4 regions of the Variovorax sp. Soil_C_12 genome follow, and region 1 is predicted to be linked to each of the others. Evidence: predicted binding sites of a transcription regulator. Region 1 holds the regulator's gene; each other region holds the start of a gene.
What was found. The regulator sigma-54, encoded in region 1, starts transcription at its own class of promoters, with help from an activator protein. The targets are predictions, from matches to a motif close to TGGCANGNAANCTGCTTT.
Positions count from the first base shown of each region.

Region 2: the regulator sigma-54 is predicted to act here: its motif matches at 4,163-4,180, upstream of AC3A6X_RS18820 (TorF family putative porin).
Region 3: the regulator sigma-54 is predicted to act here: its motif matches at 4,308-4,325, upstream of adh (aldehyde dehydrogenase).
Region 4: the regulator sigma-54 is predicted to act here: its motif matches at 3,678-3,695, upstream of AC3A6X_RS04345 (P-II family nitrogen regulator).

Region 1 is NZ_JBDGIO010000018.1:43,246-48,730, reverse strand. Features, by position in the region: gene AC3A6X_RS31520 (SPOR domain-containing protein) at 1-73, shown strand, start outside; gene AC3A6X_RS31515 (thiol:disulfide interchange protein DsbA/DsbL) at 159-803, shown strand; gene lptA (lipopolysaccharide transport periplasmic protein LptA) at 913-1,614, shown strand; gene lptB (LPS export ABC transporter ATP-binding protein) at 1,629-2,408, shown strand; gene AC3A6X_RS31500 (RNA polymerase factor sigma-54) at 2,411-4,000, shown strand; gene AC3A6X_RS31495 (phospholipase D family protein) at 4,036-5,485, shown strand, end outside.
Region 2 is NZ_JBDGIO010000006.1:354,909-360,393, reverse strand. Features, by position in the region: gene glcE (glycolate oxidase subunit GlcE) at 1-233, opposite strand, end outside; gene AC3A6X_RS18835 (SMP-30/gluconolactonase/LRE family protein) at 263-1,186, opposite strand; gene AC3A6X_RS18830 (ammonium transporter) at 1,321-2,862, opposite strand; gene glnK (P-II family nitrogen regulator) at 2,889-3,227, opposite strand; gene AC3A6X_RS18820 (TorF family putative porin) at 3,295-4,116, opposite strand; partial or broken gene AC3A6X_RS18815 (YifB family Mg chelatase-like AAA ATPase) at 4,273-5,485, shown strand, end outside.
Region 3 is NZ_JBDGIO010000002.1:456,532-462,016, forward strand. Features, by position in the region: gene AC3A6X_RS07110 (substrate-binding periplasmic protein) at 1-781, shown strand, start outside; gene AC3A6X_RS07115 (phosphatase PAP2 family protein) at 842-1,999, opposite strand; gene AC3A6X_RS07120 (DUF779 domain-containing protein) at 2,197-2,604, opposite strand; gene adh (aldehyde dehydrogenase) at 2,616-4,136, opposite strand; gene acs (acetate--CoA ligase) at 4,519-5,485, shown strand, end outside.
Region 4 is NZ_JBDGIO010000001.1:868,285-873,769, forward strand. Features, by position in the region: gene AC3A6X_RS04325 (M20 family metallopeptidase) at 1-286, opposite strand, end outside; gene AC3A6X_RS04330 (LysR family transcriptional regulator) at 404-1,354, shown strand; gene AC3A6X_RS04335 (GNAT family N-acetyltransferase) at 1,479-2,627, opposite strand; gene AC3A6X_RS04340 (DMT family transporter) at 2,642-3,580, opposite strand; gene AC3A6X_RS04345 (P-II family nitrogen regulator) at 3,804-4,142, shown strand; gene AC3A6X_RS04350 (LOG family protein) at 4,147-4,737, opposite strand; gene AC3A6X_RS04355 (diacylglycerol kinase) at 4,802-5,197, opposite strand; gene AC3A6X_RS04360 (RDD family protein) at 5,194-5,485, opposite strand, start outside.

The DNA of each region.
Region 1 (5,485 bases):
AGATGCCGACCGGCTCAAGGAACGGCTCGACGGCGGCGGCCTCGAATCGGCCCTGGTGCGCGTGCAGCGCTGAGCCATCCTCTTTTTACGCTCGCGCCGTCCCCCGGGAACTCCGGCGGCATCGCGGGCTCTGTCAGCCGCACAGGAGAACCTTACACATGAAACGTCGTGATTTTTCGCTGGCCGCCACTTCGCTGGGGCTGCTTCCTCTGATGACCCCGACCCACGCGCAGACGCTGGGGCCCAAGGCCGGCACCGACTATGCCGTGCTCGACAAGCGGGTGCCGGTCGACGCGCCGGCCGGCAAGGTCGAGGTGATCGAGTTCTTCTGGTACAACTGCCCGCACTGCAACGCCTTCGAGCCCACCCTCGAGGCCTGGATCAAGAAGCTGCCGCCGCACGTGGCCTTCAAGCGGGTGCCGGTCGCCTTCCAGGCCAGCTTCCAGCCGCAGCAGAAGCTCTACTACGCGCTCGAGGCCATGGGCAAGGTCGACGAATACCAGCTCAAGGTGTTCAACGCCATCCACCAGCAGCGCCAGAACCTCTCGGGCGAGCAGCAGATCATCGACTGGGTCGCGGCCAACGGCCTGGACAAGGCCAAGTTCACCGAGCAGTACAAGTCCTTCAGCGTGGCGAGCAAGATCCAGCGCGCCAAGCAGCTGCAGGACGCCTACCAGGTGGCCGGCGTGCCCTCGATCGGCATTGCCGGGCGCTGGTACGTCGACGGCGACCTCGCGAAAAGCATGGAGCGCGCCCTGCAGGTCACCGATTTCCTGATCGGCGAAGCCCGCAAGAGCGCCTGAATTCGCCCCTCCCCCTAGGAAAGCCCGCTTCGGCGGGCTTTTTCATCCGAGCGATCGAAGTCCGGTCGATGAGGCCGCATACAATCTCCGCCAGCAAGTTTCGTGCCTTATGACTTCGCTACTTCTTACCTTCCCCCGTTCCCACCACCTTTGTCGTGCTTTCGTATTCGCCTCGATGCTGGCCGGCCTGGTGCCGATGGCGCAGGCCGAGAAGGCGGACCGCACCAAGCCGATGAACATCGAAGCCGATGCGATGCGCTATGACGACCTCAAGCAGACCAGCGTCTTCACCGGCAACGTGGTGATGACCAAGGGCACGATCATCATCCGCGGCACCCGCATCGACGTGCGGCAGGACCCGGACGGCTACCAGTACGGCGTGGTCACGGCCGCGCCCGGCAAGCTGGCCTACTACAAGCAGAAGCGCGACGCCGGCACCGACGAGTGGATCGAGGGCGAGTCGGAGGTCATCGAGTACGACAGCCGCGCCGACAACGTGAAATTCATCCGCCGCGCGGTGATGCGCCGGCTCTACGGCGCGACCGTGAACGACGAGAGCAGCGGACCGCTGATCGTCTACGACCAGAGCAACGACACCTTCACCGTCAACGGCTCCTCGCTGCCGCCCAACGCGGCCGTGGCGGCGCCGCCGGGCGGGCGCGTGCGGGCCATCCTGACGCCCAAGGCGGCCGCCTCGGCGCCCGCGGCCGGCACCCGGCCGGCGGCTGCGGCCCCTGCCGCGGCGCCGGCACCGGCGAGCGGCACCGGCCTGCGCTCGAGCAGCACCCTCGGCGGGGAAGAGCGCAAGTGACGGAGGACCGGGGCATGCTCAACGGCCGCAACGATGTGCTGAACAGCCGCCTGGAGGCGCGCGGCCTGCAGAAGACCTACGGCAGCCGCAAGGTGGTCAAGGACGTCTCGCTGGGCGTCGAGAAGGGCGAGGTCGTGGGCCTGCTGGGCCCCAACGGCGCCGGCAAGACCACCTCCTTCTACATGATCGTCGGCCTGGTGCGGGCCGACGCGGGCGAAATCAGCATCGACGGCGTGCCGATCGCGCACATGCCGATCCACCGCCGCTCCCGCATGGGCCTGAGCTACCTGCCGCAGGAGGCCTCGATCTTCCGCAAGCTGACGGTCGAGGAGAACGTGCGCGCGGTGCTCGAGCTGCAGCGCGAGCCGAACGGCGACGGCCGGCCGATGCCCCTGTCGAAGCAGCGCACCGAGGAGCGCCTGAGCGAGCTGCTGCACGACCTGCGCGTCGACCACCTGCGCGATTCGCCGGCGCTGGCGCTGTCGGGCGGCGAGCGCCGCCGCGTCGAGATCGCGCGCGCGCTGGCCACCCAGCCCCGCTTCATCCTGCTGGACGAGCCCTTCGCCGGCATCGACCCGATCGCGGTGATCGAGATCCAGCGGATCATCAACTTCCTGAAGGAGCGCGGCATCGGCGTGCTCATCACCGACCACAACGTGCGCGAGACGCTGGGCATCTGCGATCACGCATTCATCATCAGCGACGGGCATGTGCTGGCACAAGGCACGCCCTCGGAGATCGTCGACAACGCCGAGGTCAGGCGCGTCTATCTCGGCGAGCACTTCCGGATGTAGAGATGAAGCAAGGGCTCTCGCTGCGGGTCTCGCAGCACTTGGCGCTCACGCCGCAACTGCAGCAGTCGATCCGGCTGCTCCAGCTGTCCACGCTCGAGCTGAGCCAGGAGGTCGAGCAGATGCTCGACGAGAACCCGTTCCTGGAGCGCACCGCCGACGAAGCCCCGCGCGAGGAGTTCGGGCTCGAATCCGCCGATGCGCCGGTGCGCGATGACGACCGCCAGGCCGAAGGCGAGAGCGACTTCGTCGCCGGGCCCGCCCCGGCCGCTGCCGACACTGCGCCGGCGTCCCCCGCCGACAGCGAGACGGCGGCAGCCGCCGATGCCCCCGAGAGCGAGCCCGACTGGGAAGGCGACGGCACGGTCGACCTGGCGCCGGACGACAGCGAATGGGGCGGCGATGCCCCCGCGCGCGCCAACAACCTCGGCAACGACGAGCGCCCCGATGCGACCGAGCTGGCCAGGAGCCAGGAGTCGCTGCAGTCCTTCCTGCACCGCCAGGCGCTGTCCTTGCGCCTGGAGGAGAACGACCGCGCCGCGCTGCGCTTCCTGATCGAGTCGCTCAACGACGACGGCTACCTCGAGGACTCGCTGCCGGCCCTGGCCTCGGGCCTGGCCGGCGACGACAACGACCAGTTCGACGAGCTGGTGCACCACTTCCAGGTCGCGCTGGGCCTGCTGCAGAGCCTGGAGCCGGTCGGCGTCGGCGCCCGCAGCCTGGCCGAGTGCCTCACCATCCAGCTGCGCGCCGAGCAGGAAAAGGACGACACCGAGGAAGAGGTGCAGGTGCGGCGGACTGCGATCGCGATCTGCAAGCACCCGATGGAGCTGCTCGCCAAGCGCGACTTCAAGCGCCTGGCCACGCTCACCCGCAGCAACGAAGAGGAGGTGCGCTCCGCCCTCCAGCTGATCGCCCGGCTGGAGCCCAAGCCCGGGCGCCGCTTCGTCGACGTCGAGCGCAACGTGGTCATCCCCGACGTGATCGTCACGCGCATCGGCCACGGCACCAGCGCCCGCTTCCGCGTCATGCTCAACCCCGAGGTCATGCCGCGGCTGCGCGTGCACGACATCTACGCCGGCGCGCTGAAGGCCCACAAGGGCGAGGGCAGCCAGGCGCTGTCGCAGCGGCTGCAGGAGGCGCGCTGGTTCATCAAGAACATCCAGCAGCGCTTCGACACCATCCTGCGCGTCTCCAACGCCATCGTGGAGCGGCAGAAGAACTACTTCGTCCACGGCGAGCTCGCCATGCGGCCGCTGGTGCTGCGCGAGATCGCCGACGAGCTCGGCCTGCACGAGTCCACCATCAGCCGCGTGACCACCGCCAAGTACATGGCCACGCCCTACGGCACGGTCGAGCTCAAGTACTTCTTCGGCTCGGCGCTGGGCACCGAGACCGGCGGCAACGCCTCCAGCACCGCGGTGCGCGCGCTGATCAAGCAGTTCGTGAGCGCCGAGGATGCGAAGCGGCCGCTGTCGGACAGCCAGGTCTCCGAGATGCTCAAGGAGCAGGGCATCGAGTGCGCGCGCCGCACCGTGGCCAAGTACCGTGAGGCGCTGCGCATCGCGCCGGCCAACCTGCGCAAGGCCCTGTAGCGATGAGCGCGCGCCCAAGCCTCTGGCCGCAGTGGATGCGTCTGGGCCTGGCGCTGATGGGGGTGCTCTTCCTGGCCAGCGGCTGTGCCATGCTGCCTGCCGAGTTCGAGCGCACGCCTTCGAAGGCGGTGCCGCTCTCCCCCGACACCACGCTGGGCCGCATCGCGAAAAGCGCCCAGCCCGACCCCGACCTGAGCGGCTTCCGCCTCATGCCGGGCGGCGACTTCGCGCTCAACACCCGGCTCGAGCTGGCGCGGCGCGCCGAGCGCACGCTGGACGTGCAGTACTACCAGATCCACAACGACGAGACCGGCCGCTACCTGCTGCGCACGCTGCGCGACGCGGCCCGGCGCGGCGTGCGCGTGCGGCTGTTGATGGACGACCTCTACACCTCGGGCGAGGACGCGCTGCTGCTCGCCCTGGCCGCCACGCCCAACCTCGAGCTGCGCCTCTTCAACCCCTTCCCGGCCGGGCGCGGCAGCATGCTCAGGCGCTTCTCGGCCTCGCTCTTCGACTTCAGCCGCGTCAACCGGCGCATGCACAACAAGCTCTTCATCGCCGACGGCGCGATGGCGGTGGCCGGCGGGCGCAACATCGGCAACGAGTACTTCACGCAGACGGCCGGCGCCAACTTCATCGATCTCGACACCTTCGTCGCGGGCGCCCTCATCCCGCGGCTGGCGAGCCTGTTCGACCAGTACTGGAACAGCGAGTACGTGCGGCCGATCGAGACCGTGGTCGCCTCCGGCGTGCCGCGCGAGGAGCGCCAGCGCCGCTTCGAGGAGGCGACCAGCCCGCAGACCACGCCGCCCCCGCGCCCGCCCGCGCCCAACGACGTGCTGGGCTACAGCCCGATCGTGGAGGACCTCAAGGTCGGCAAGCTCGACCTCATCTGGACCCGGGCCGAGGCCTACGCCGACTCGCCCGAGCGCGTGATCGGCAAGCAGGTGACCTACGGCGGCATTCCACTGCTGGACGTCGACAGCGTGCGCTACAACGTGATCGAGCAGATCCGGCGCGGGCGCTCCGACGTGACCATCGTCTCGCCCTACCTGATCCCCGGCAAGGGCGGGCTGGAGGCGATGCGCGAGGTGCGTGGGCGCGGCATGAAGATCAGCGTGGTCACCAACTCGTTGGCCGCCACCGACGAGCCGGTGGTGCACACCGGCTACCGGCGCTACCGCGAAGACATGCTCAAGCTCGGCGCCGAGATCTACGAACTCAGCTCGCAGCGCACCCGGCGCAGCGTGCGCCTGGGTCTCTTCGGCACGCAGATCGGGCGCCTGCACGCCAAGTCGGCCGTGATCGACGGGCGCACCCTCTTCGTCGGCTCGATGAACTTCGACCCGCGCTCCGACGTGCACAACACCGAGATCGGGCTGATCATCTTCAGCCGCGAGATGGCGCAGCAGGTGCTCAAGCTGATCGAGGTGCTCAAGCAGCAGGGCGCCTACAAGGTGCGCTTCGCGCCGGGCACCGAGCGCA
Region 2 (5,485 bases), on a different contig from region 1:
TGCGCCGCCAATGCCGCTTCGAGTTCGGCCAACGGCGTGCCGGCGAGCACGGTCACGACGAGCTCGCTGGGTTCGTAGCTCACGAGGCCCTGGAGCTCGCCGGTGGAAAGCGGCTCGCCCCGCGGCGGCTCGCCGTAGAAGTCTTTGGTGCCTCCGCCACGAATGCGCAGCATGGTGCGCTCGGCGGCGGCGGCGCGAATGCGCTCGGCGATCTGGCGAAGGGCTGGATCCATGCGGGCGATGGTAGCGCCCACTAGCGGCTTCATTCCGCGAAGAAACGGACGGGCAGTCCTGACACTTCCGCACGCATCGCGATCACCTGGCCGGAGGCCGGCCGCTGCTCGAGTTCGTCGGCAGGCCGCCCGCGGCGTGCGGTGGTAACGAACAGCGTGCGCAGATCGTCGCCGCCGAAGCAGGGCATGGTGGGGCATTGCACCGGCACGGGCAGCGCCGCCACCTGTTCGCCCAGGGGCGAGAAGCGCAGCAACTGCCCGCCCTCGAACATGGCGACCCAGTAGCAGCCCTCGGCGTCGACGGTTGCGCCATCGGGCCGCCCCTGGTAGCGCTGCGCGGAAGCCGATGACCAGCCCTCTGGCTTGGCCTCGAACTGGCGCAACACGCGGGGACGCGCGAGGCGATTGGCCTGGGCATCCCAGTCCCACACGCTCACGCAGTGCGCGGCGGTGTCGGCCCAGTAGAGCGCGTCGGCGTCGGGCGCAAAGGCCAGGCCGTTGGCGGTGGTGACGCCTTCGGCCATGCGGGTCAGCTGCGGAACGCGGCCACCGCGCGCATCGAGGCAGTAGAGCGCACCGCTGGCGCGGTCCTTGGCCTCGTTGAGCGTGCCGGCCCAGAAGCGGCCCTGCGCGTCGCACTTGCCGTCGTTGAAGCGCATGCTGCGCGCGTCGTGGTCCACATGCGCGAGAACGGTGAGCGCCCCGCCCCATTTGCGCGCACGGTAGATGCCGTCGCGCAGCGCGATCACCAGGCCGCCGCGGGCCGCGGGCGCCATACAGCCGGGCTCGGTGGGCAGGCTCCAGCGCTCGACCGTGGGCTTGCCCCCGATCTCCCCGCGGGTGCGCAGCACGGCGCGGCCCGGGATGTCGAGCCAGTAGAGCGAGCGCTCATGGGGGTGCCAGAAGGGCGATTCGCCGAGCTGGCAGAGGCTGTCGTCGAGGGCGGTCCACATGCCGGCAGCTTAGGCCAAAAAAAGGCCCGCTCGCGCCGGGGCGCTTGCGGGCCGAACATCCAAAGGAGACTCTTGCTTTGAACTGTTCTTGAGGCGATGGGTGCGGGCCGCGCGCGGCCCGCACTCGCCCCGCTTCAGCGGTTGTAGGCGGTTTCGCCGTGGGACGAGATGTCCAGGCCCTCGCGCTCTTCCTCTTCGCTCACGCGCAGGCCGATGGTGAGGTCGACGATCTTGAAGGCGACGAAGGAGACGACAGCGGACCAGACGATGGTCAGCAGCACGGCCTTGAGCTGGATCCAGACCTGCGCGCCGATGCCGTTGGACACCACGCCGGCCGTGACCCAGTCGCCCACCAGGCCGGGGCCGCCGAGCGCCTGGGTGTTGAACACACCGGTCAGCAAGGCGCCGACGATGCCGCCCACGCCGTGTACGCCGAACACATCCAGCGAGTCGTCAGCGCCGAGCATGCGCTTGAGGCCGTTGACGCCCCACAGGCAGGCGAAGCCGGCGACGAAGCCGACGATGATCGCGCCCATCAGGCCGACGTTGCCGGCCGCCGGCGTGATGGCCACCAGGCCGGCGACGGCGCCGGAAGCGGCACCCAGCATCGAGGCCTTGCCCTTCATCAGCGCTTCGCCGATGGACCAGGCCAGCACCGCCGCGGCCGTGGCCGAGAAGGTGTTCATGAAGGCCAGCACGGCGCTGGTGCCGGCTTCGAGTGCGGAGCCCGCATTGAAGCCGAACCAGCCCACCCACAGCAGCGAGGCGCCGACCATCGTGAGCGTCAGCGAGTGCGGCGTGAAGGCTTCCTTGCCGTAGCCGATGCGCTTGCCGATCAGGAAGGCGCCGACCAGGCCTGCAACGGCCGCGTTGATGTGCACCACGGTGCCGCCCGCGAAGTCGAGCGCGCCCCATTGCCAGATCAGGCCGGCCTTGGCGTTCATGGCGTCGACCACGTCCTTGTTGGCATAGGCGTCCGGGCCCATCCAGAACCAGACCATGTGCGCGATCGGTGCATAGCTGAAGGTGAACCACAGCGCCATGAAGAGCAGCACGGCCGAGAACTTGATGCGCTCGGCGAAGGCGCCCACGATCAGGCAGCAGGTGATGCCGGCGAAGGTGGCCTGGAAGGCGGCGAACAGCAGTTCAGGGATGTAGACGCCCTTGCTGAAGGTCGCGGCCGGCGCGAAGGTGCCGGTGGCGGAGTCGAAGATGCCCTTCATGAAGAGGCGGTCGAAGCCGCCGATGAAGGAGTTGCCCTCGGTGAAGGCGAGGCTGTAGCCGTAGATCAGCCACAGCACCACGATCATCGAGAAGGTGACCATGATCTGCATCAGCACCGACAGCATGTTCTTGCTGCGCACCAGGCCGCCATAGAAGAGAGCCAGTCCGGGGATGGTCATCATGATGACCAGCAGCGTCGACAGCAGCATCCAGGCGGTGTCGCCCTTGTTGAAGGAGGGCGCGGCCGGCGCTGCTGCTGCGGCATCGGCGGGTGCGGCGGCAGCGGGAGCGGCCGGGGCCGCTGCGGCGGGTGCCGCGGGCGCGGCGGCGGCCGGGGCGGTGGCGGCGGGCGCTTCTGCCGGCGCCGGCGCCGGCGGCGTCTGGGCAAAGCCGGCGGTGCCGGCGGCGAGCACGCTCAGGCCCAGGGCGAGAGAGACAAGCAGTTTTTTCATTGGATCTGTTCTTTCGTGCCTCGAAGTCAAAGGGCTTCGCGGCCTGTTTCGCCGGTGCGGATGCGCACGACCTGCTCGAGGTCGTAGACGAAGATCTTGCCGTCGCCGATCTTGCCGGTGCGGGCGGCGCTCTCGACCGCCTCGATCACGCGCTCGACCAGATCGTCGGCCACGGCGGCCTCGATCTTGACCTTGGGCAGGAAGTCGACCACGTACTCGGCGCCGCGGTAGAGCTCGGTGTGGCCCTTCTGGCGGCCGAAGCCCTTGACTTCCGTCACGGTGATGCCCTGCACGCCGATCGTCGAGAGCGCCTCGCGCACCTCGTCGAGCTTGAACGGTTTGATGATGGCTGTGACCAGCTTCATGATGTTTCCCCCACAGATTTCACGATGTTTCTCCTCAGGATGGATCGGGACGCGACGCCTGGCCGCGTCAGAGCGTCTTGGTCAGCGTAACGATGAAGCGCGCCTTGTTGGGCGACCAGGTCTGCTGGCCGACCGGGCCGAAGCCGAAATCGACGCCCGGGCTCGACACCAGCAGGTACGAGCTCTTCTTGTTGGCGCCCTGCACCGAGCCGGCCAGCGACAGGCCGTTGCCGAAGTCGTAGGAGGCGCCCACGTTGTAGTCCACGTAGCTCTTGTAGCCCAGGCTGCGGATGTCGCTGCTCATGTGCGTGTAGCCCACCGCCGCCTTCAGCGTGACCTTGGGCACGATCTCCTTGGTGTAGCTCAGGTTCAGGTAGCCGGTGTTGCGGCCCTTCAGGCCCGAACCGTCGCGCTCCCCGGCGTAGTTGAAGTAGTCCTTGGACACGGTGTGCGAGTACTTCAGCGTGAACGAGCCGATCGCCGCGTCGGCCCAGGTGCCCGCGCCGTACAGCTCGGTGGTGTTGCCGCGGGCGTTGCCCGGGTAGATGTAGCTGAGCACGCCGACGTCGAAGTCGAACACGCCGGCCTTGAACTTGTAGCCGCCGTAGATGTCGCTCTCGATGCTGTTGCCGTTGAGCCAGTTGACGCTGGAGTTCCAGTTGCCGACGTAGAAGCCGCTCTCGCCGAAGGCATAGTCGAAGCCGCCCTGGATGGCGGGCTTGAAGCCCTTGGTCTTGGCGAAACCGCCGCTGCCGATCACGTCCTGGTCCTGGCCGCGGAACTTGTAGTTGCTGGTCAGGGAAACGTTCCCTGTCAGCTGGGCGCTCGCCAGCATGGGAAGGGCTGCCAGCGCGGCCACAGCCAAGGCGGACGCGGTTTTACGGTGCATCATCGGGAGACTCCTCGGTCAGTTTTGAAATGTTGGATACCGATTCAAAGCAGGGAGCGTGCCAAATCTCGCAGCCGCGTGCGCGGAGCTTGGGAGAGGTGCATGGAGGCGCATGAACACAGGATGGTTGCACCATCTTGGTGAAAAGGGAGAAAAATGAGTCTGTCTTTGGTGCAAAGCCGTGCTTTGCTGGGCCTGGAAGCGGCGAGTGTCACGGTCGAGGTGCATCTGGCCAATGGCCTGCCCAGCTTCACGCTGGTGGGCCTGGCCGACGTGGAGGTGAAGGAAGCGCGCGAGCGCGTGCGCGCCGCCATCCAGAACGCCGGCCTCGAATTCCCGAGCAACAAGAGAATCACGGTCAACCTGGCGCCGGCCGACCTGCCGAAGGACTCGGCCGCCGGACAGATCGAGGCGGCACGCCTGGCCGGCCACGAGTTCGCGGGGGAGCTCTCGCTTTCAGGGCATCTGCGGCCCGTGCGTGGTGCACTCGCGATGGCGCTGGCGTTGCATGGCCGGGGCGTCGCGACGCGGCTGGTGCTGCCGGCCGAGAGCGCGCGCGAGGCCGCTCTGGTGCCCGGTGCCGAGATCTACGGTGCGGCCCACCTGCTCGATGTGGTGCGGCAGTTCCTGCCGGGCGGACCGACGCCGGGCGAGGCGGCGGACGATGGCTGGCATCGCGCGCTGCCCGCCCCCGCCGGGCCGGCGGCGCCCGTGGCAGATCTGGCGGAGGTCAAGGGCCATGCGGGTGCGAGACGCGCCCTGGAGATCGCCGCGGCAGGCCAGCACAGCCTGCTGATGGTGGGCCCGCCGGGTTCCGGCAAGTCGATGCTGGCCCAGCGCTTCGCCGGCCTGCTGCCGGAGATGAGCGTCGACGAGGCGCTGGAGAGCGCGGCGGTGGCCAGTTTGCAGGGACGCTTCGCCGTCGAGCGCTGGCGCGTGCGGCCGACCTGCAGCCCGCACCACAGCGCCAGTGCGGTGGCCTTGGTGGGCGGCGGCTCGCCGCCGCGGCCGGGGGAGATCTCGCTGGCGCACAACGGCGTGCTGTTCCTCGATGAGTTCCCCGAGTTCCAGCGCAGCGCGCTCGAGGCGCTGCGCGAGCCGCTGGAGACCGGCAACATCACCATCGCGCGGGCGGCGCGGCGTGCCGAGTTCCCGGCCCGCTTCCAGCTGGTTGCGGCCATGAACCCCTGTCCCTGCGGCTACCTGGGCTCCTCGCTCAAGTCCTGCCGCTGCACGCCGGACCAGGTGGCCCGCTACCAGGGCAAGCTCAGCGGGCCCTTGCTGGACCGCATCGACCTGCACATCGAGGTGCCCGCGGTGCCGGCGACCCAACTGCTCGACACCCCCGCCGGCGAAGCCAGTGCGCAGG
Region 3 (5,485 bases), on a different contig from region 1:
GGGCCTGCCGCTGCACGCGGGGGCCACCCCGCTGGAGCGCGTGCGCGAGCGTGGCGCGCTGACCGTCGGCATCTACCAGGACATGCCGCCCTTCCATGCGGGGGGCAAGGGCATCGACGTCGAGCTGGCGCAAGCCCTCGCCGAATCGCTGGGCGTGCGGCTGTCGCTGCTGCCCTTCCATGCGGACGAGAACATGGCCGACGACCTGCGCCACATGGTGTGGCGCGGGCATTACCTCGGCTACGGGCCGGCCGACGTGCTGCTGCACGTGCCGGTCGATCGGCCGCTGATGGAGGCCAATCCACAGGTCGCCATCCTGGCGCCTTACTGCCGTGACCGCGTGGCGATCGCCAGGCGGCTCGACCGCGTGCCCCGGCTCGACACGCTGGCGCAGCTGGCCGACGGGCGGGTGGCGGTGCCGGGGCAGTCGCTCGCGGGCTGGCTGATGATCGGCGCGGACAGCGGTGCCTATCGCAACCAGCTGATCACGCAATGGAAGGACGGCACCGAGGCCGCGCGCGCATTGCTGCGCGACGAGGTCGTGGCCGCGGCCGGCCTGGCCTCGGAGCTGGAAGCCGTGCTGCGTGGCGACGCGCGTTTCGAGATCGCACCGCTGCCGTCGCCGCGGGCCCCGCGCGACGGCTGGGCGGTGGGCATGGCCGTCAAGCGCGCTTCCACCGAGCTGGCGCAGGCGCTGCAGCGCGCGGTGAGCGAGCTGGCAACGAACGGACGCCTGGCGCAGATCTTCGAGCGCAGCAATGTCGCCTGGCGGGCAGCCTGAACCCAGGGATCACCGCCGGGGCCGCGAGGCGCTCCCTGGTGAATGCGCGGGTGCAGGGCGCTAGCGTCCCTGCGGCATGAACGGCTTGTCCTTCGGCACGCCGACCTGCAGCGCGCGCGCAGACACCTTGCGTGCGATCTCGTAGCCGGAGTCCAAGTCCATCGGGTAGTGGATGCCGGCGTACACGCGCGAATCGCCGGCCTGGCGGCCCATCTTCTCGTACACGCCACCGGTGTTCGGCAGCAGCGCGTCCATCGTGAGGCCGATGGCGCCGGAGATGCACGCATGGTTGCTCGGGTACGAGGGAAAGTTCGGCACAGCGATCGGCAGTGTGATCTTCGGGTCAGCCTGCGTCGGTCGCGGCACCCAGTAGGCGTACTTCGAGTCGTGGCAGGCGACGACGGCGTCGAAGCCCACCATGTGGATGGTCGCCAGCGTGCGCGCGGTCGTGGGCTCGTCGAAGCCCCGCTCGGCCATCGCCGAGCGGGCCTGCGCGTTCCAGGCGCCAGCGGCGAACGAGCCGGTCAGGTTCTCCCAGTACTGCGCGACGCGCACCTGCTGATTGGTTCGCGTATCCGATACCTCGCGCACCTTGCGCACCTGCTCGCGGAATGCGTCCGACGCATAGGGCGGCGGCGGCGGCGCGCGAAAATCGGCGCCGGTGGTCAGAAAGAACGTCCGCATGTTGCCCAAGTGCGCCCCTCCCGGCGGCTGCGGCGGCTGCGCGCGGCTGGACCACTTGTCCTCACCGGTCGGCAGGGTGCCGCTCCAGGTGGCGGACGCGCGGTCGGTTTGAATGAGCGCGACGACGTCGGCCGCGGTCTTGCGGCCGATTTCGACGCCTGACTGGAAGCGCGACCGCGGCTGCGCCCCGAGCGCCGCGATCTCGCGCTGCAGGCGTGCCGTCGTCGCCTCCGCGTCCTTCGGGAACAGATGCGCCAATACGCCGGCGGCCGCACCCGCGGCAGCGCCGTCGGGCTCGAGGCCCTGGGCGGCCGCCTGCACGATGGCATTGTTGATCGCGAGGTTCATATAGGCGAAGGTGCGGAACGCCGGGAATTGGCCGACCGCATTGCGGGCGACCAGGTCCGAGGCGTAGTCGTTCCACTGGTAGGTGGAGGTGGCCGCAGCCCACGGTGCAGCGCCCGCGGCCGCCGCGGCTCGGGGCCCGCTTGCGCCCGGTGTGACGGCACAGCCGCCGACCCCGGTGGCCAGCATCGCTGCCAGGGTCGCCATGCCAAGCGCGGGGGCGACCCGGAACCCGCAACGTGCGAAGAATCTCATGGCGATCTCCTGACGTGCGTCGATGGAGCCAGCCGTGCCGGCCAGCCTCGGTAGCCGATCATTCTAGGGAGAATGCGGCTCCAGTGGTACGGCGTACCGACGGAATGGCCATGCAGGCGGCCGCCCCGCGGCTAGATCCTTGGGTGGGCTTCGAGCCACTGCCACTCCGCGTCGTCGTACAGGCGGGAGCGGGTGATGAAGCGCAGCCCGGTGGGCCGCTCGAGCGAGAACATCCCGCCGTTGCCCGCCACCGCATCGATGATCAGGTGGGTGTGTTCCCAGTACTCGAACTGCGAACGGCTCATGTAGAAGGGCGCACCGGCGATCTCGCCCAGGCACACGTCAGCGTCCCCGGTCTGGAATTCCCCGAGCGCGAAGCACATCGGCGCGCTGCCGTCGCAGCAGCCGCCGGACTGGTGGAACATCAGCGGCCCATGCACGGCGCGCAGGCGCTCGATGAGCGCCTGCGCGGCCGGCGTGGCGGACACGCGGCGGACGATGCCGCAGGGCGCCTCGTGCGCCCCCGGGTCGGACGACATGAGGCGTCGCTTCAGAAGAAGCCCAGCTTGTTCTGGCTGTAGCTCACCAGCAGGTTCTTGGTTTGCTGATAGTGGTCGAGCATCATCTTGTGCGTTTCGCGGCCGATGCCCGACTGCTTGTAGCCGCCGAAGGCCGCATGGGCCGGATAGGCGTGGTAGCAGTTGGTCCACACGCGCCCCGCCTGGATGCCGCGGCCCATGCGGAAGGCGCGTGCGCCGTCGCGGGTCCACACGCCGGCGCCCAGGCCGTAGAGCGTGTCGTTGGCGATCTCCAGGGCTTCCTCTTCGGTCTTGAAGGTCGTGACCGACACCACCGGGCCGAAGATCTCCTCCTGGAAGATGCGCATCTTGTTGTGACCCTTGAAGACCGTGGGCTTGACGTAGTAGCCGGCCGCGAGCTCGCCGGTCTGAAGGTTGCGTTCGCCGCCGGTCAGGCACTGGGCACCCTCCTGCTTGCCGAGATCGATGTACGAGAGGATCTTCTCCATCTGTTCCTGCGAGGCTTGTGCGCCGATCATGGTGGACGGGTCCAGCGGATGGCCCTGCTTGATGGCCTCGACCCGCTCGATCGCACGCTCCATGAAGCGCTCGTAGATCGACTCCTGCACCAGCGCCCGGCTCGGGCAGGTGCAGACCTCGCCCTGGTTGAGCGCGAACATCGCGAAGCCCTCGAGCGCCTTGTCGAAGAACGCGTCGTCGGCCGACATCACGTCCTCGAAGAAGATGTTGGGCGACTTGCCGCCCAGCTCCAGCGTCACCGGGATGATGTTCTGCGCGGCGTACTGCATGATCAGCCGGCCGGTGGTGGTCTCGCCCGTGAAGGCAATCTTGGCGATGCGGCTGCTCGAAGCCAGCGGCTTGCCCGCCTCCAGGCCGAAGCCGTTGACCACGTTGAGCACGCCCGGCGGCAGCAGGTCGCCCACCACCTCCATCAGCACCAGGATCGAGGCCGGCGTCTGCTCGGCGGGCTTGAGCACCACGCAATTGCCGGCAGCGAGCGCCGGCGCCAGCTTCCACACCGCCATCAGAATCGGAAAGTTCCACGGAATGATCTGGCCGACGACGCCCAGGGGCTCATGGAAGTGGTAAGCGTAGGTGTCGTGATCGATCTCGCTGATGCCGCCTTCCTGCGCCCGGATGCAGGCGGCGAAGTAGCGGAAGTGGTCGATGGCCAGGGGCAGGTCGGCTGCCATCGTCTCGCGCAGCGGCTTGCCGTTGTCGAGGGTCTCGGCCACGGCGAGCTTCTGCAGGTTCTGCTCCATGCGATCGGCGATCTTCAGCAGGACGTTGGCGCGCTCGGTGGGCGAGGTCGAACCCCAGGCGGCCTTGGCCTTGTGCGCGGCATCGAGCGCGGCCTCGATGTCCTTCGCGTTCGAACGCGGGATGCTGGTGAAGGCCTGGCCCGTGACAGGGGTGAGGTTGTCGAAGTATTGGCCGTCGATCGGCGCGACCCACTCTCCGCCGATGTAGTTTCCGTATTGCTTCTTGTACGGGTTCTCGATGCCGAGGTGAGTCATTTCTGCCATGTCCATGAATCGTCTCCAGTCAGGTGATTGAAAAAGGTGCTGACGGGACGACGCGTCCCGCGCAGCCACTTCTGCAAAGCGCGGGCCATGCCGCGAACACGCTGGTGCAAACGGCGCAAGCCGTTGTCGGACTTCAGTTTTTTATGACGCGCACGGCGCGGGCGCGGCATCGCTGCTCCAGGAGGATCTGTGCCGCCGTTGAGCACCTGCTGCAAAACGGGACAGCGCCACCAGCCGGATCGACGTTGTGCGGCCGCGGAAAGCTTGCGCGCATCCTTGCCACGCTGCGCAGCCTCGCACCGGGTCCGCCTGCCGGCACAACATTTGCGCCAGCGCAAGGTTCGTCGAGGTCGAGTCAGCGACCATCGGAACACACAGGAGCCAACGCATGACATCACCGGACAACGCGCAGACACCCAAGCAATACCTCCCCCCGCAGGCGCTGATGCGCTCGGCCCACGTCGCAGGACGTGCCGCTTACGACGCACTGGCCGCAGAGGCCGAGGCCGACTACGAGGGCTATTGGGCACGCCTGGCGCGTGAATTCGTGGAGTGGAAGACGCCGTTCGAGAAGGTGCTCAACACCGAACACGCGCCCATGTACAAGTGGTTCGAGGACGGCACCTTGAACGTCTCCTACAACTGCCTGGACCGGCAGGTCGCCGCCGGCCGGGGTGACAAGGTCGCGATCATCTTCGAGGCCGACGACGGCAAGGTAACGCACACCACCTACGCGCAACTGCTCGCGCAGACCTGCCGCTTGGCCAACGCGCTGAAGGCGCTGGGCGTCGGCAAGGGTGATCGCGTGGCGATCTACATGTCGATGTCGGTCGAAGCCGTGGCGGCGATGCAGGCCTGTGCGCGTCTCGGCGCCGTGCACTCGGTGGTCTTCGGCGGCTTCTCGGCGCACTCGCTGCGCGACCGGATCGCCGACACCGGCGCGGTCGCCGTCATCACGGCCGACGAGCAGGTGCGCGGCGGCAAGACCTTGCCACTGAAGGCGCTGGTTGACGAGGCGCTGGCACTGGGCGGCTGCGAGGCCGTGCGCAACGTCATCGTCTACCGCCGTACCGGCGGCGCCATCGCCTGGCAGTCGCATGACCGCTGGATGCACGAGCTCACGCAGGCGCAGCCCGAGGTCTGCGAGCCCGAATGGGTGAGCGCCGAGCATCCGCTGTTCCTGCTCTATACCTCCGGTTCCACCGGCAAGCCCAAGGGCGTGCAACACAGCAGCGGGGGCTATCTGGTGCAGGCCGCCGTGACCGCCAAGTGGACCTTCGACCTCCATGACGACGACGTCTTCTGGTGCACGGCCGATATCGGCTGGGTCACCGGCCACAGCTACATCGCCTACG
Region 4 (5,485 bases), on a different contig from region 1:
CGTCGCCGTGGCCATAGCTCAGCACCGTGGGAAGCCCGGCGCCTTCGACGCGGCGCGCGATCAGGAAAGGGCCGCCGCCGGGCACCGGGTTGTCGATCACCTCGCACTCGAAGCCGAGCTGCGTGAGCGCCGGGCTCATTTCCTCGCGCAGGTAGGCGCCGAGCGCCGGCGGTGCGGTGCCGGTGTCGCTCTCGGTCCGGAAGGCGACGCGCCGCTGCAGGTCGGCGAGGAAGCGGCCGTCGTCGAAATAGGAGGCAGCCGCGGAGAGGCAGTCGTGGCGTTGCATGGGGGTCTTGTGTTCGGGTGATGACAGGGTTGCAAGTAAAAGGCCAGATCGTCGTTGCGGGAACCACCGATTTCGCAAGCTACCATTGCCTTCAAGGCAACGCTGGCACCGCACCCCATGGCCACCTCCATCCTCAGCATCCCGATGCGCTATTTCATGGAAGTGGCGACCCGCGGTTCGGTCAGCCAGGCGGCGGCGCGGCTCTATGTCGCTCCCTCGGCGGTCAGCCGGCAGATCGCCAAGCTGGAGGACTCGCTCCAGACCCCGCTGTTCGAGCGCAAGGCGCGCGGCATGACGTTGACCCAGGCCGGCGAACGCCTGGCCGCGCATCTGCGCACGACGCAGGTGGACACCGAGCAGGTGATCGAGCAGGTGCGCGGCATCGGCGGCCGCGAGGCGGGCCGCGTGCGCGTGGCCTGCACCGAGGGCTTTGCGGTGGGCTTCATGCCGGAGGTGATGCGCAACTTCCGCGCGGCGCATGCGCAAAGCCGCATGCAACTGCACGTCGGCGCGCCGGACGAAGTCAGCGCGCTGCTGGCCCGTGGCGATGCCGACATCGCGCTCAAGTACGCGGTCGCGCCCGAGCCGGGCTGCCGCATCGAGCATTCGGCGCCGGCGCCGGTGTTCGCGCTGATGGCGCCCGACCATCCGCTGGCGCGGCGGCGCGCGGTCAGCGTGGCCGAGGTGGTGCGCTATCCGCTGGCCGTGGGCAGCCGCGGCGTCACTGCGCGCCAGCTCTTCGACCTGAGTTGCAGCGTGCAGGGGCTCGGCTATGAACCCGCCTTCGTCAGCAATTTTTCTTCGGTGCTGCTGCCGCTGGTGCGCACGCCCGAGATCGTGCTGGCGGGGCTGCTGACGGCCGTGCACCTGATCGAGAACGGCACGCTGGTCGCGCGGCCCTTCGTGGAAGCGCAGATGCAGCAGCGCCGCCTGCAGGTGCTGTCGCTCGAGGGGCGCACGCTGTCGCCGCTGGCGCGTGCGCTGGTGCAGCAGCTGGTCGCCGCCATCGGCAGCGGGGGCAAGCGCAGGCTGGGACGTGCCCGCGCGTCCCACGCCTCGCGCGGCTGAGCCATCTGTGAGCGATCACCCCCAGCAGCGGGAGCGGGGATCAGGAACTTCAGCCGCGCGGTAGGCGACCTGAACTGCTCGAAGGTAGGGGCAGCAAATATCGGTGCGGCTTTTGTCGGCGTGCTCACTCGGCATGCCGGAAGGGGCTGCGCTCCCCCAGGTGGTCGAGGTAGTTCGCGATGCCTTCGTCCTCGCGCTCGAGAAAGCGCTCCACCGCGTCGGCGAAGGCAGGATGGGCCAGCCAGTGCGCGCTGGTGGTCTTCGCCGGCATCAGCGCGCGCGCCATCTTGTGCTCGCCCTGTGCGCCGCCCTCGAAGCGCTGCACGCCGTGCTCGATGCACCAGGCGAGCGGCTGGTAGTAGCAGGCCTCGAAGTGCAGGCAGTCCACGCGCTCGAGCGCGCCCCAGTAACGGCCGTAGGCGACCGAGGCATCGGCGGACAGCGCGATCAGGCTGCTGGCGATGGGCTTGCCGCCGCGCTCCGCGATGAACAGCAGCCAGGCCTCGGGCAGGTCCTCGGCCATGCGGCCGAAGAACTCGGGCTTCAGGTAGGGCGGGTTGCCGTGCTCGCGGTAGGTGCGGGCATAGCAGCGGTAGAAGAAGTCCCAGTCGGCTTCGCGGATGTCGGCACCGCGCAACCAGCGGAAGCGCACGCCGGCGTCGTGCACCTTGCGGCGTTCCTGGCGGATCTTCTTGCGTTTGTCGTGGGAGAGGCTGGCCAGGAAAGCCTCGAAGTCCTTCCATTCCCCGTTCTTCCAGTGGAATTGCACCGTGTGTCGAAGCATGAGGCCAGCATCGGCGCAGGCCTCGATGTCCTCGTCGGCGCCGAAGAGCAGGTGCAGCGACGACAGCTCTTCTTCCTTGCACCAGGCGACCAGCGCCTGCACCAGCAAGGCGCGGCTGGCGGCGTCCCGCGCCAGCAGGCGCGTCCCCGGCACCGGGGTGAAGGGCACCGCCACCACGGCCTTCGGGTAGTAGGCCAGCCCATGCTGCTGGTAGGCGTTGGCCCAGGCCCAGTCGAACACGTACTCGCCGTAGGAGTGGCCCTTGAGGTACATCGGGCAGGCCGCCATCAGCTCGCGGCCGCGCCAAAGCGTGAGGAAGCGCGGCGCCCAGCCGCTCTGGGGCGAGGCGCTGTCGCTCTGCTCCATGGCGTCCAGGTAGGCATGGCGCATGAAGGGGGAGGGCGCGGCCTGCGCGGCCAGCAGGCTGTCCCAGGCGGCGGCGTCGATCTCGGAGGCGGCGCCGTGGATGCGGACGACGGGGTCGGTCAAGGGCGTGCGTTCCGTCAGCGGCTGCGGGGGCCGGTGGTCTCGGCAATGTAGATGCCGCCCAGCACCAGGGCCAGCGCCACCGCGTGGTAGGCCGACAGCGGCTCGCCGAGCACGAGCACCGCCAGCAGCGGCCCGAAGATCGGCACCAGGTTGAGGAAGACGCCCGCCCGGGCCGGGCCGATCAGGCCCACCGCATGGATGAAGGTGACCTGCGAGATGAAGGAGGGCAGCAGCCCGACGAACAGGATCAGCGCCCAGCCCTTGGGCGTGGGGACGAAGAAGTCGCCCATGGCGATTTCCGCCGCGAGCAGCGGCACCGACACTAGGCAGGCGACCGCCGCGGTCGCCGCGAAGAAGACGATGGCCGGCACGTCCGGCCGGCGTCGCAGGCCCAGCGCATAGGCGGCATAGAGCAGGCTGGCCGCGATCATCCAGACGTCGCCGATGTTGAAGCCCAGTGCCGCCAGCTGCGCCGGATGCCCGCTCGAGGCCACCACCACGATGCCCGCGAGCGTGATCGCCACGCCCAGCAGCTGCAGCCCGCCGATGCGCGTGCGGAAGAAGAGCAGGCTGCCGAGCAGCACCAGCACCGGAATGGTGCCCTGGATGATCGCGATGTTGATGGCCGTCGTGTGATGCGCCGCGGCGTAGAAAAGCGCATTGAAGCCGGTGAAGCCCAGCGTGCCCATCAGCGCGATGAAGCGCCACGAAGGCAGCAGGGGGCGCCAGTGCCGGGCGATCTGCTGTCGTGCGCACAGGCCGAGGGCCAGGCAGCAGACGATCCAGCGCGAGAAGGTCAGCATCATCGGGGAGACCTCGCCCACCGCGAGCCGGGCGGCAACCGCGTTGGCGCCCCAGATCAGCGTGGTGAACACCAGCAGCACGTAGGCTTGGTTGTGGAGCCAGGGGAAGAAGGAGGAAAAGAAGCCGGGGGATGAAGAACCTGGGCGCATGGCCCGCCGAGCGTAGCAGCCCCTGCGATCGGGCGTGCGGCTCAGCGTCCCAAGCCATCGGCACGCGGGGGCGAATGACATAATCTTTTCGAACCCCTGGCACGCTACATGCTGCGCGACGAGGGGCATCGCGGGCATCCGGGTAGGCCATCGCGGCGTCGGCGCCGATTGGCGCTACCCTATCGCGAGCAAGTTCAACGAAATCGCCGGAAGAAAGAGACCTATGAAGCAAATCACCGCCATCGTCAAACCGTTCAAGCTCGACGACGTGCGCGAGGCGCTGGCCGAAGTCGGCGTCACCGGGCTCACCGTCACCGAGGTCAAGGGCTTCGGCCGGCAGAAGGGGCATACCGAGCTCTATCGCGGCGCCGAGTATGTGGTCGACTTCCTGCCGAAGATGAAGGTCGAGGTGGTGGTCAACGAGGCCGATCTGGACCGCTGCGTCGACGCCATCGTCACCGCCGCGCGCACCGGCAAGATCGGCGACGGCAAGATTTTCGTGACCAGCGTCGAGCGCGTGGTGCGCATCCGCACCGGCGAGGAAGACGAGCAGGCCGTCTAGGCTTTCAGAGCACTTCGGCGAGCTTGTCGCCGCGGGGGTGGCGGCCGGCTTCCTCGATCAGCGCCTCGAGCAGGGCCGGCGCTTCGTCCCCCGACCGGATCAGCCCCATCTGCCATTCGCCCATGAAGCCCTCGCGCACGCTATGCGCCAGGAAGTCGAGCAGGCCGGCGTAGTAGCCCGCCACATCGAGGATGCCGATCGGCTTGTCGTGATAGCCGAGCTGGCGCCAGGTCCAGATCTCGAACAGCTCCTCGAACGTGCCGATGCCGCCGGGCAGGGCAACGAAGGCGTCGGCGCGCTCGCCCATCATGGCCTTGCGCTCGTGCATGGTGTCGACCACGTGCAGCTCGTCGCACATCGGGTTGGCGAGCTCCTTGTCGACCAGGGCCTTCGGGATGATGCCGACCACGCGGCCGCCGGCGGTGCGCGTCGCCTCCGCCACCGTGCCCATCAGGCCGGTGCGGCCGCCGCCGTAGACCAGCTGGCCGCCGTGTTCGCCGATCCAGCGGCCGACCGACTGGGCCACCGCCGAGAACTCCTGCCGCTCGCCGGGCCGCGAGCCGCAATAGACGCAAATCGAAAAAGTAGGGGTCATGCCCGGATCATGCCGCCATCGAATGACGCTCGGCTTGCACGCCGGCGTGTCTTGGGCGCAGGGCCTATCCCGCGAAGCGGTGCCACAGCGCGGCGAACCACACGCCGCAGCACAGGATGATGGACAGCAGCACCGCGGCGCTGCCCACGTCCTTGGCGCTCTTGGAGAAGGAATGCCATTCCGGGCCCACGCGGTCGATGGCCGCCTCGATGCCGGTGTTGAGCAGCTCGACGATCATCACCAGGACGACCACCGCCGCGAGCAGCGCGGTCTCGACCCAGGTCCGGCCGATCCAGAAGGCGGCCGGCAGCATGACGATGGCGCACAGGACCTCCTGGCGGAAGGCAGCCTCGCCCCAGCCGGCGCGGAAGCCATCCAGCGAGATCAGGGTGGCGTGCCAGATGCGGTTCAGGCCGCGCCGCGACTTCTGCGGATTGACGGGGTTGTTGACGGTGCTCATCGACGGCTCATTGGAAAACCTTCGCCTTCGGCTACGGTGCGAGCGCCTTCGGGCGGCCGGGCGGCGCTCATGGGTTTGGAGGGGATCAGGCGGGTGCCGGCCCAGGCGTCGTGCCAGAACTGGCGTTCGGGATGAAAGCGCGAGAGTAGCGCCCAGACGACCACCCAGCCGAAGATCAGCACGGCGGACTCGCCGCCGCCCAGCTTGAAGGGCGCGATGGCGGCCAGCGGCGGCAGGAACCAGATCCAGGAGAGCAGGTAGCGCAGCAGCGCGCGGCCTTGGGTGACC